DNA from 3 places in the Secundilactobacillus sp. MJ173 genome. Region 1 is predicted to be linked to each of the others. Evidence: predicted binding sites of a transcription regulator. Region 1 holds the regulator's gene; each other region holds the start of a gene.
What was found. The regulator Rex, encoded in region 1, represses fermentation and respiration genes when NADH is low (regulators of the CRP and FNR family bind a similar motif). The targets are predictions, from matches to a motif close to TTGTGAANTANTTCACAA.
Positions count from the first base shown of each region.

Region 2: AC6H04_RS03875 (NAD(P)-dependent alcohol dehydrogenase) is a predicted target of Rex. The motif match lies at 2,063-2,080, and genes of this name have one in related genera.
Region 3: AC6H04_RS06365 (class II fumarate hydratase) is a predicted target of Rex. The motif match lies at 1,563-1,580, and genes of this name have one in related genera.

Region 1 is NZ_BAAKGN010000060.1:100,635-103,907, forward strand. Features, by position in the region: gene groL (chaperonin GroEL) at 1-712, opposite strand, end outside; gene groES (co-chaperone GroES) at 772-1,056, opposite strand; gene AC6H04_RS09520 (redox-sensing transcriptional repressor Rex) at 1,339-1,977, opposite strand; gene AC6H04_RS09525 (ABC-F family ATP-binding cassette domain-containing protein) at 2,226-3,273, shown strand, end outside.
Region 2 is NZ_BAAKGN010000023.1:32,904-36,176, forward strand. Features, by position in the region: gene AC6H04_RS03870 (NAD(P) transhydrogenase subunit alpha) at 1-623, opposite strand, end outside; gene AC6H04_RS03875 (NAD(P)-dependent alcohol dehydrogenase) at 807-1,928, opposite strand; gene AC6H04_RS03880 (MATE family efflux transporter) at 2,349-3,273, opposite strand, start outside.
Region 3 is NZ_BAAKGN010000038.1:31,411-34,683, reverse strand. Features, by position in the region: gene AC6H04_RS06375 (LacI family DNA-binding transcriptional regulator) at 1-340, shown strand, start outside; gene AC6H04_RS06370 (hypothetical protein) at 434-1,255, opposite strand; gene AC6H04_RS06365 (class II fumarate hydratase) at 1,636-3,021, shown strand; gene AC6H04_RS06360 (flavocytochrome c) at 3,060-3,273, shown strand, end outside.

The DNA of each region.
Region 1 (3,273 bases):
CCGATTGCAATAATGGCAAGATATCTTGAATGTTAGCAATCTTCTTGTCAGTAATCAGAATGTATGGGTTGTCCAAGTTAGCTTCCATCTTATCGTTGTCGGTAACCATGTACTGTGACATGTAACCACGATCAAACTGCATCCCTTCAACAACGTCCAAGCTAGTATCAACACCACGAGATTCTTCAATGGTGATAACCCCGTCGTTACCAACTTTTTCCATTGCGTCAGCAATCAAATCGCCGACTTGTTGGTCAGCTGAAGAAATAGATGCGATTTGAGCGATATCGCTCTTAGTGGCAACTTTGTGGCTCATCTCATGTAAAGCCTTAACAGCGGCGTCAGTAGCCTTTTCAATACCACGACGGATACCAACTGGGTTAGCACCGGCAGTCACGTTCTTCATACCTTCGTTAACGATTGCTTGCGTCAAAACAGTTGCAGTGGTGGTACCATCACCAGCAATGTCGTTAGTCTTTGAAGCAACTTCAGCAACTAACTTGGCACCAAGGTTTTCAAAGTGATCTGACAATTCAATAGCCTTTGCAATCGTAACCCCATCGTTAGTGATGGTTGGGTTACCATATGATTGTTCCAAAACCACGTTACGACCTTTGGGACCAATCGTTGTTTTAACTGTATCTGCTAACTTATCAACACCGGCAAGCATTGCTGACCGAGCGTCTTCAGAAAACTTAAGTTCTTTAGCCATAGTTTTACTTCACCTCATAAAATAATTTAGTTTAAAATTTTAGTCCAGTTACTTCTTAATTAGTCGACAATTGCGACTAGGTCTTTTTCATGGACAACGAGATATGAGTCACCGTTATACTTAACTTCAGTACCTGCGTATTTATCAAATAAGACAGTGTCGCCTTCTTTAACACTTGGCGCAACCTTTTCACCATTGTCAAGCACACGGCCACTACCTACGGCAACAACCTTGCCAGTTTGTGGTTTTTCCTGAGCATTACTTGCTAGTACGATACCACCAACAGTCTGTTCTTCTTCTTCTTGTGCTTGTAAAATTACACGGTCTCCTAATGGTTTTAACACTTGAATCCCTCCAATAAATATAAAGTTTAGCACTATTAGCACTCATCTAACATAAGTGCTAATCACAATTAATACTATAAAATTATTCCCACCCAAATGCAAGCCATTTACCTAAAAAAAGCACGATTTACTAAATCTTTTACATTGTCTTCGGTTTCCTAACAAAAGTAAAAGTGGCTCAACTACCAGTACATCAACTGATAATCGAGCCACTTCATTTAATTAAGTATTGAATACTTACCTGCGAAAACAGCAAGTCGCTATTCTCGCATTTGCAAATAATTACTCTTCTTCATTATAATGATCTAAAAAGTAGATCAACGTTTGCAGTTCATTAGTCAAATCAACGTTTTGGACCCGTACGTTTGTTGGCACGGATACTCGTAATGGCGTAAAGTTAAGAATCCCACGAACGCCACCCGCAATGGCATCGTCCGTGACGTTTTGAGCAACTGATTCTGGAACCGTCAAAATCACAATCTTGATTTGCTGATCCTCTAGCTGCTTACGTAATTCCGACATGGGATAAATCGGAACACCGCTCTGAACGGTATTTGCTAAATCTGGGCGGACATCAAACGCCGCACTGATCCGCACATTACTGTTCTGATGAAAATTAAAGTTCAGCAGGGCATTTCCTAAGTTACCCACACCAATAAGCGCAGCATTAGTTAGTTTGTCCTGATTTAAAATCTTTTTGAAGAACTTTAACAAACTATCAACATCGTACCCGTATCCTCGTTTTCCAAGTGCACCAAAATATGAAAAGTCACGACGAATCGTGGCCGAATCAACCTTAACGGCCTCTGAAAGTTCTGTTGATGATACTCGATTTTTATCAGAATCATGCAAAATATTGAGATAGCGGTAATAAATCGGTAATCGTTTTGCAGTGGCCTTCGGAATCTTTGTTTCTGCCAATTTCTCTTCCTCCTTGTGAATTTACCTAATTAAAAATACCTTAGAAAACGAATCTTTTATCATCAAAATAATTGCGAATTTCTAAAATAAATAAGTTTGTGAAAACATCATTCTAGTTAATTGTAGCATATTGGGGCGATTTGTGAAATAATTTTCAATAAAAAATCCATGAACATTTTACCAAACCTATCAGTATCTCACTAATTAATGGTAGAATAGTTTCACAATAGAAAGGCAGCTGATACGACATGTTATTACAGGTCCAACAAGTAACACGCCGGTTCGGCGCGGATACTCTTTTTGATAATGTCAACCTAGATGTCCCTGAACACGGTCGGGTGGCTCTCGTGGGTCGAAACGGTGCTGGTAAATCGACTCTGGTCCGCATGATTACGGGTATTGACGCTCCGGACGAGGGGCAAATTATTTACAAAAAAGGCATGACCATTGGGTATTTAGCTCAAGATACCGGACTCGATTCTGATAAATCAATTTGGGAAGAAATGGCCAGTGTCTTCCAAGAACTTCAGGATCAAGAAGATGAACTGCACCGTTTGGAAGAACGGATGAGCGACCCAGAAGTGATTAATAATAAAGAACAATTTGAACAACTTTCAAAAACTTACGATCAACGGCAAACTTCCTTCAAAAATAACAATGGTTACGGCTACCGTGCAGAAATTCGTGGTGTTCTACACGGTTTCGAATTTGGCGAAGAGGATTATGGACGCTCGATCAACGAATTGTCTGGCGGACAAAAAACCCAGTTAGCGTTAGCTAAGCTACTGCTCGAAAAACGTGATTTATTAGTTTTGGATGAACCTACTAACCATTTGGACGTTGAAACCTTAACTTGGCTTGAAGGCTATATTCAATCTTATAAGGGTGCCCTACTGATTGTTTCTCATGACCGTTATTTTTTGGATCGACTGGTGACTGAAGTCTACGAAATGTCTATGGGAACAGTCTTACACTTTCATGGCAACTATTCAGCCTACGTCACGCAAAAGGCAGCCCAATTGCAACGCCAATGGAAAGAATATGATAAACAGCAACATAAAATATCTCAGCTAGAAGATTTTGTTAACCGCAATATCGTGAGAGCCTCAACAACCAAACGGGCGCAAGCTAGACGTAAACAACTTCAGAAAATCGACCGTATACAGCGGCCTGAAGCTGATGATAAAGTCGCTCACTTTGCGTTCACTCCCCGTCGTCAAAGTGGCAACATCATTTTGACTGTAAAAGATCTGGCAGTGGGTTACGAGCCTAGCAAAGTATTAGCCCAACCAGTTA
Region 2 (3,273 bases), on a different contig from region 1:
ACTTCACCCTTCGAGGCCGGCCGAACATCGTAACCGGAAACAATTGCACCAAGACGCTTAGCGGTCCCAATAGCTTGCAACCCAGCAACACCGGTACCCAGTACGAGCACTTTTGCCGGCTTAACGGTCCCAGCAGCGGTGATCATCATTGGGAAATACTTCGAATAGGCATCACTGGCAACTAAGGCAGCCTTGTAGCCCGCAACACTGGATTGCGAGCTCAAAACATCCATGGTCTGCGCACGACTGATGGTCCGCGGCAATAGTTCAAACGATAGTGCCGACACTTTTTTATCAGCCAACTGCTGCATCTTTTCCGGTTTGATCAGTGAACTCAGTAGCCCTATCAGCACTTGTCCAGATTTCAGTGCCGCTAGTGTCTCATCACTAGGTAGATTAATGACCGCAACCACGTCAGCTTGAGATAATGCCGTTTGCCGGTCCACTACTTCTGCACCAGCTGTTTGATAGCTGTCATCGTTGTAGTAAGACGCAACCCCCGCGCCCTTTTCAATCAGAACTTTCATGCCGGCTTTAATTAGCCGCTTGGTAACATCTGGATCGATGGCAACCCGTTTTTCGTGGGGCTGCTCTTCTTTTAAAGCAGAAACCACAATACTCATGAATAACTACCTCCACTTCAATGTTTGGAAACGTCCGTATGACGATTGGTTTTTCACAATCATTTAGGCGATTAAATAGAAACACGCCGTTCATGAAACCGTTTCCATTTTCAGCTTAACAGAAAAGGCACCTAGAGACAATCACCCCTAGATGCCTATTCTGTGTTATTTAACTGAATTCAATTATTTGCCTGGTACGTAGTCTGGATCAATGACCAGGATTGGCTTGATGGTCTTACCACTGCCTGAGTCAGCGTTAGCTTCGTTGATTTGATCGAACTTGTAGAACTTCTCGGTCTTATCGAAGTCGAACATGCCGGCCTGGTAGAACTTGATCAAACGTGGAATATCGATCTGTGGTACAGAATCGCCCATGTTGACACCGATAACTTTACGGTCATCCACACAAAGGTCGTTCCAAGTATCCAAATCGATGTGGTTAGGGGTAACGGCGATGCAAGCTGACGTCCCACCTTGTGCTAAGGCTTGGATAGAATCTTCCATTACGGCCGTAACACCAGTCGTATCAACCGCAAAGTCAACACCGTGGCCGTCCGTTAACGCCTTGATCTTTTCAACAGCATTTTCACTCTTGCTGTTGATCACATCAGTGGCGCCTAATTCCTTGGCAAGTTCTAGCCGTGAGTCAACAACATCGACGGCAATCACAGTGGTACAGCCAGAAATTCTACCTGCCATCATAGCTGCTAAACCAACGGCACCAGTACCGAAGACGGCGATGGTCTGACCTGGACGAGGCTTCAATGTGTTAAGAACGGTACCACTACCAGTCACGTAGCCGCAACCCAGAGGTCCTAATTTACGTAAATCCAAATCCTTAGGCACTTTAACCGCGTTAGATTCACGCACAATGGTCGTTGTGGTAAAGGATGATTGGTCAAACATGTCATCGACTTGCTTACCGTTTTCAGTGAAGTGCGCACTGCCATCTGGACGAACACCTGATAGGTTATTAGCAGCGTAGTTCAAGCACTGTGTCGGAACACCCCTCAAACAGTTGACACAACTTCCGCAACCATAGAAGGAAAGGACAACGTGATCGCCAACTTTGAAGTTTTTAACCTCTGGACCGATCTTTTCAACGATTCCTGAGCCTTCGTGACCGAGAATAATCGGATAACCGATCTCGGCGTCACCTTTACGTAAAGCTTCGTCAGAATGACAAATCCCTGAAGCAACCATGTGAATCTGCAAGTCGTCAGCTTGCATTGGTGCTAATTCAATGTCATCGCGCATTTCAAATGAAGCGCCCTTTTCTTCAACAACTGCTGCTTTAATACGCATAACTCCATCATCTCCAAATGATTTATTTTTTAAAATATGAATTGAAAGCCGAAATGGCAACTAATTTACAAATCATCCTTGAAACATCATACTATAACTCAAATATTATAGTTCTACGTATGTCTAAGGATTGCTTGTGAATTGATTTTCATTCGCTTATATATCTGTTATAACCTATTTTAGCTAAAAATTAAAGCGTTTACATTATTCTTTTCGGTTATACTTCCTATGAAAAGTGTGAGTTTGTTATCTTATCACGTGATAGATTCCAGTGCGTTGCACGTTTATTTTCATCGTTAAACGTGCTCAAACAAGCAAAGAGTTGCAAATAAGGCGTAGGCAACAGAAATCCCAAAACCAAGATTTCCATTGCCTACGCCTTATTCTCCACTCTTTAACCGCTTGTATTCACACTCTATTTTACCAATTTGCAACAACTTTCCCCTTAGGACCGAATTCTCGGTAATAAAGACCCACACCAATAATTGCAGTGATGACATCCGCGATTGGTTGTGAAACGATAACACCCTGATAGCCCATGACTGATGCCATGATGAAAATCACGATGGCAAACACCACACCTTGGCGGGAAACCGACATCAAGAAAGCATCTAGCGGCTGGTTCACAGCTTGGAACATGGTGGTGAACACCATTGACGCCCCAATGAACGGCGTGGTGATCAAGAACCAGCGCAACATGTAACTTGCAGCGTGCACAACGTTTTGGTCCTTCATGAATAATCCACACAGGGCTGGTGAAATCACCATTAATCCCAGCGCAATAATAAACGCGAACACGACGTTAACTAACAGGTCAAACTGAATAATCTTGGTTAACCGTTCTTTATTTCTAGCACCATAGTTGTATCCAATCAGCGCTTGTGAGCCGAAGCAGAAACCAACGAGTACCATGATAACAATGGTTTCAACCTTGATTGCAATCCCGAAGCCAGCAACTTTGGTGGCACCATAGATGATCAAAAAATTATTCATGAGTGCCGTGCCCAGCATGGTCATAAAGTTCGTTACCGAAGCTGGTAGGCCAATCATCAGTACGTCTTTAACCTCACTAAGAGGAATCTTCATTTTGTTAATATGAACATGCAAATAACGCGCGCGTCGCACAGTGTACCCAATCAAGATAGTATCCGTAACTAAGTATCCGAACACGGTTGCCAACGCGGCCCCCGCTGCACCTAAATGAAAGCCAAAGATAAACAGCGGATCCAAGAAAATTTTCAATACGGTACCTGTTGCCGTCCCAATCATCGACTGAGTGGCAAGTCCTTCAGTACGAAGCGTATTAATGGGAACCAAGGAAATAATAATCAGCACACTAGCTGCC
Region 3 (3,273 bases), on a different contig from region 1:
TGCCTCAGGGTTAAAGGTAATGCAACAGTACGGTGAACATACGGATTTGACAGGCGTTGTTGCAGCCAGTGACATGGTTGCAGTTGGCATCATGAATCAAGCTCGCTTGTTTGGTATGAAAGTTCCTGATGACTTATCAATTATGAGTATTGACGGCACTGAAATGTGTGAGATTGCTCAACCGCAATTAACCAGTGTTTCCCAGGATTTTTATCAAATGGGTATCGCAGGTGTTCAGCGTATCAGACAATTAGATTTAAAAGAGCAATCGGCTAAAAATAAACAAGAATTTTTACCCGTTAAGATTACTGAGCGAGGCAGTGTTAAACGTTTAGTATAGGGTGTTTATACAACTTGTTCGGTAATCAGACTAAAAAGGGCCCGGCAATCAGTTAAGCTAACTGGTGCCGGACTCTTTTTTTGGCAATTGCTTCTATTCTGCCGCAACCGGCTTAGAAACACCCGTCGTTTTTTGCTTATCATAAACGATGCGTGTCTGTTTTGTGGCCCGAGTTAGGATCAGATAGTGGTTATCGTTGATGGTAGATCGATAGCCGGCATAATAGCGCTCACTGATTTTTTGAGGCTGAATACGTTTATTAAAAGTGTAGTTAGATAGTGAAAGTTCACTGGCCATAATCACGTTAGCATCGCCGTACTGAACTGTTCTAACTGGATAGAGTTTCAGCCCGAACTGTTCACCGTGAGACTGCTGAACAGCCGTCAAAGGGTAGGCGACTGGGACTGCATACTTGCTCGGATTATCATGAATCGCCTCGTTGATCTTTAAGTATTGCTGCAATGCTTTAACTTGAGACGGTTCACTATGTGATTTTTGCAGCCGCTTGATGTCTGTTTTGATGCCAGCGATACTGCTAGCAACCTTATCTTGCTGCGTGGCAACACCTGCCTGAAAGGCTTGTTTATCCTGATTTTTTACCCAATTAAGCTGGTCTGACGTAGACATGTTAGATAGTTGCTTTAAGGTCACCTTATCCTTACCTGTTGGCAGCATATAGGTGGTTGCTTTACCCTTTCTAAGGACAAATAGGGCATTAACTGTGTCTTTAGCTGTGACGTGACTATGAGATTGGGAAACATGATACCAGATACGTGGTTGGTCAGTCTGGCCCGATTTGATCAATGCCAGTTTCTCGATAGGTTGAGTTTGTCTGTTTTGGTTACCGCAAGCTGTTAACCAGCCGCCAGCAACGATAATCAAAAGGCCGATCAGTAAGTGTTTAAAGCGAAACAAAAAGTTTACCTCCTAAGATAACGCACCAAAATGAATCTAATTAGAAATTAATTTTACTATAAAGGAGACGATAATCATACAAAACTGATTAAATTGTCTGCAAAATTAAGATTAGCCTGATTGAAATCGCTTTCAATGAATGGGTGTGAATTTGTAAACTAATACGAATAAAATTCATTTGAATTGTAAAAAAATGTAAAACTACTAAATTATCCTTTTAAACGCTGATATATCAACCTCATAACGAATCGTAATAACGTCGTGAATATTTGACTATAACAGACATCAGTTATTATCCTAAACATGTTAGTGAATAATATCACGAAATTTTAGCTGTTGTTACTTATATATCCGTCACAAAATCAATGGAGGTCAAAAACATGGCAGACTACAGAATTGAATCAGACACGATTGGCGAAGTTAAGATCCCTTCCACCGCACTCTGGGGTGCGCAAACTGAAAGAAGTCGTAACAACTTCCCAACTGGCGAAAAGATGCCACTTGAGATCATTAAGGCACTATTACAGATTAAAAAAGCCGCAGCCACTGCTAATAAAGAGTTAAAAAACATTGACGGTGCTAAAGCTGATTTGATTGTTGAAGCGATCGATACGTTGCTGGCACTTGATGACGAAGATTTACGTAAGGACTTTCCACTGGTCGTTTATCAAACTGGTTCAGGAACTCAAACCAACATGAACGTTAACGAAGTGGTAGCCCACCAAGCAGCTAAGCTTAATGCTGAGATTGAAATTTTACCCAATGATGATGTTAACAAGGGTCAAAGCTCAAACGATATCTTCCCAACAGCCATGAATATTACCGCTGCAAAGGCTGTTAGCAGCTTGGAAGAATCAACTCAGCATTTAATCGATGAATTAAAAGTTAAACAAGAAAAATACTGGAAGACGGTTAAAATTGGCCGGACTCACTTGCAGGATGCAACCCCATTAACCTTTGGCCAAGAAGTTTCTGGCTGGGTCAGTGCCCTAGAACATGATTTGGATTATCTGCAAACTTTAGGTAAGACCCTTAGTGAATTAGCAATGGGTGGTACTGCAGTTGGTACTGGTTTGAACGCTGCACCTGGGTTTGCCGGCATTATTGCTGACAAGATGGGTGAAGTATACGGCCTTCACTTCACTGCTGACACCAACAAATTCTATGGCTTGGCACATCACTCTGGCTTAAACGTTGTCCATGGGGCCATCAAGACGCTTGCTGCTGATCTGATGAAGATTGCTAACGATGTGCGTTTCTTGGCTTCAGGTCCACGTGCCGGTTATGGCGAATTGAATATTCCTGCTAACGAACCTGGTTCTTCAATTATGCCTGGGAAGGTTAACCCAACCCAAGCTGAAGCTATCACCATGGCAGCTGTACGTGTTATGGGTAACGATGTCGTCGTTGATTTGGCATCAAGTCAAGGTAACTTTGAAATGAACGTTTACAAACCAGTTCTGATTTCTGCATTCCTTGAATCAGCTGAATTACTGGCCGGTACCATGCGTGGTTTTGCTGATAAGATGATCCATGGTTTGACTGTCAACTCAGAACGGATGGAAGAATTAGTCGACCGCTCACTGATGACGGTTACGGCATTGTCACCACATATCGGTTACCACGAAAGTGCTACGATTGCACAAGAAGCCTTAAAGGAAGGCACCCTTTTGAAAGAAGCCGCTTTGAAGTCAGGCTTATTGACAGAAGAAGAGTATGATAAGTGGGTTGTGCCAATCAACATGACTAACATTGATCAAAAGTAAACTTAACAACACAATTGATTAGGAACAGGAGCATAAAAATGGCTGAAAAATTTCATTTTCAACCAACCTCACTCACGAAGTTGCGTAAGCATTACGACGTGATTGTGATTGGTTCAGGCGCAGCTGGAATGACGGCTGCCATTCAGGCACATGAGTTAGGACTAAAACCCGTTATCCTTGAAAAAATGGATAAATTAGGTGGTAACACCAACCGGGCTTCATCAGGGATGAATGCTGCTGAAACGAACGTCC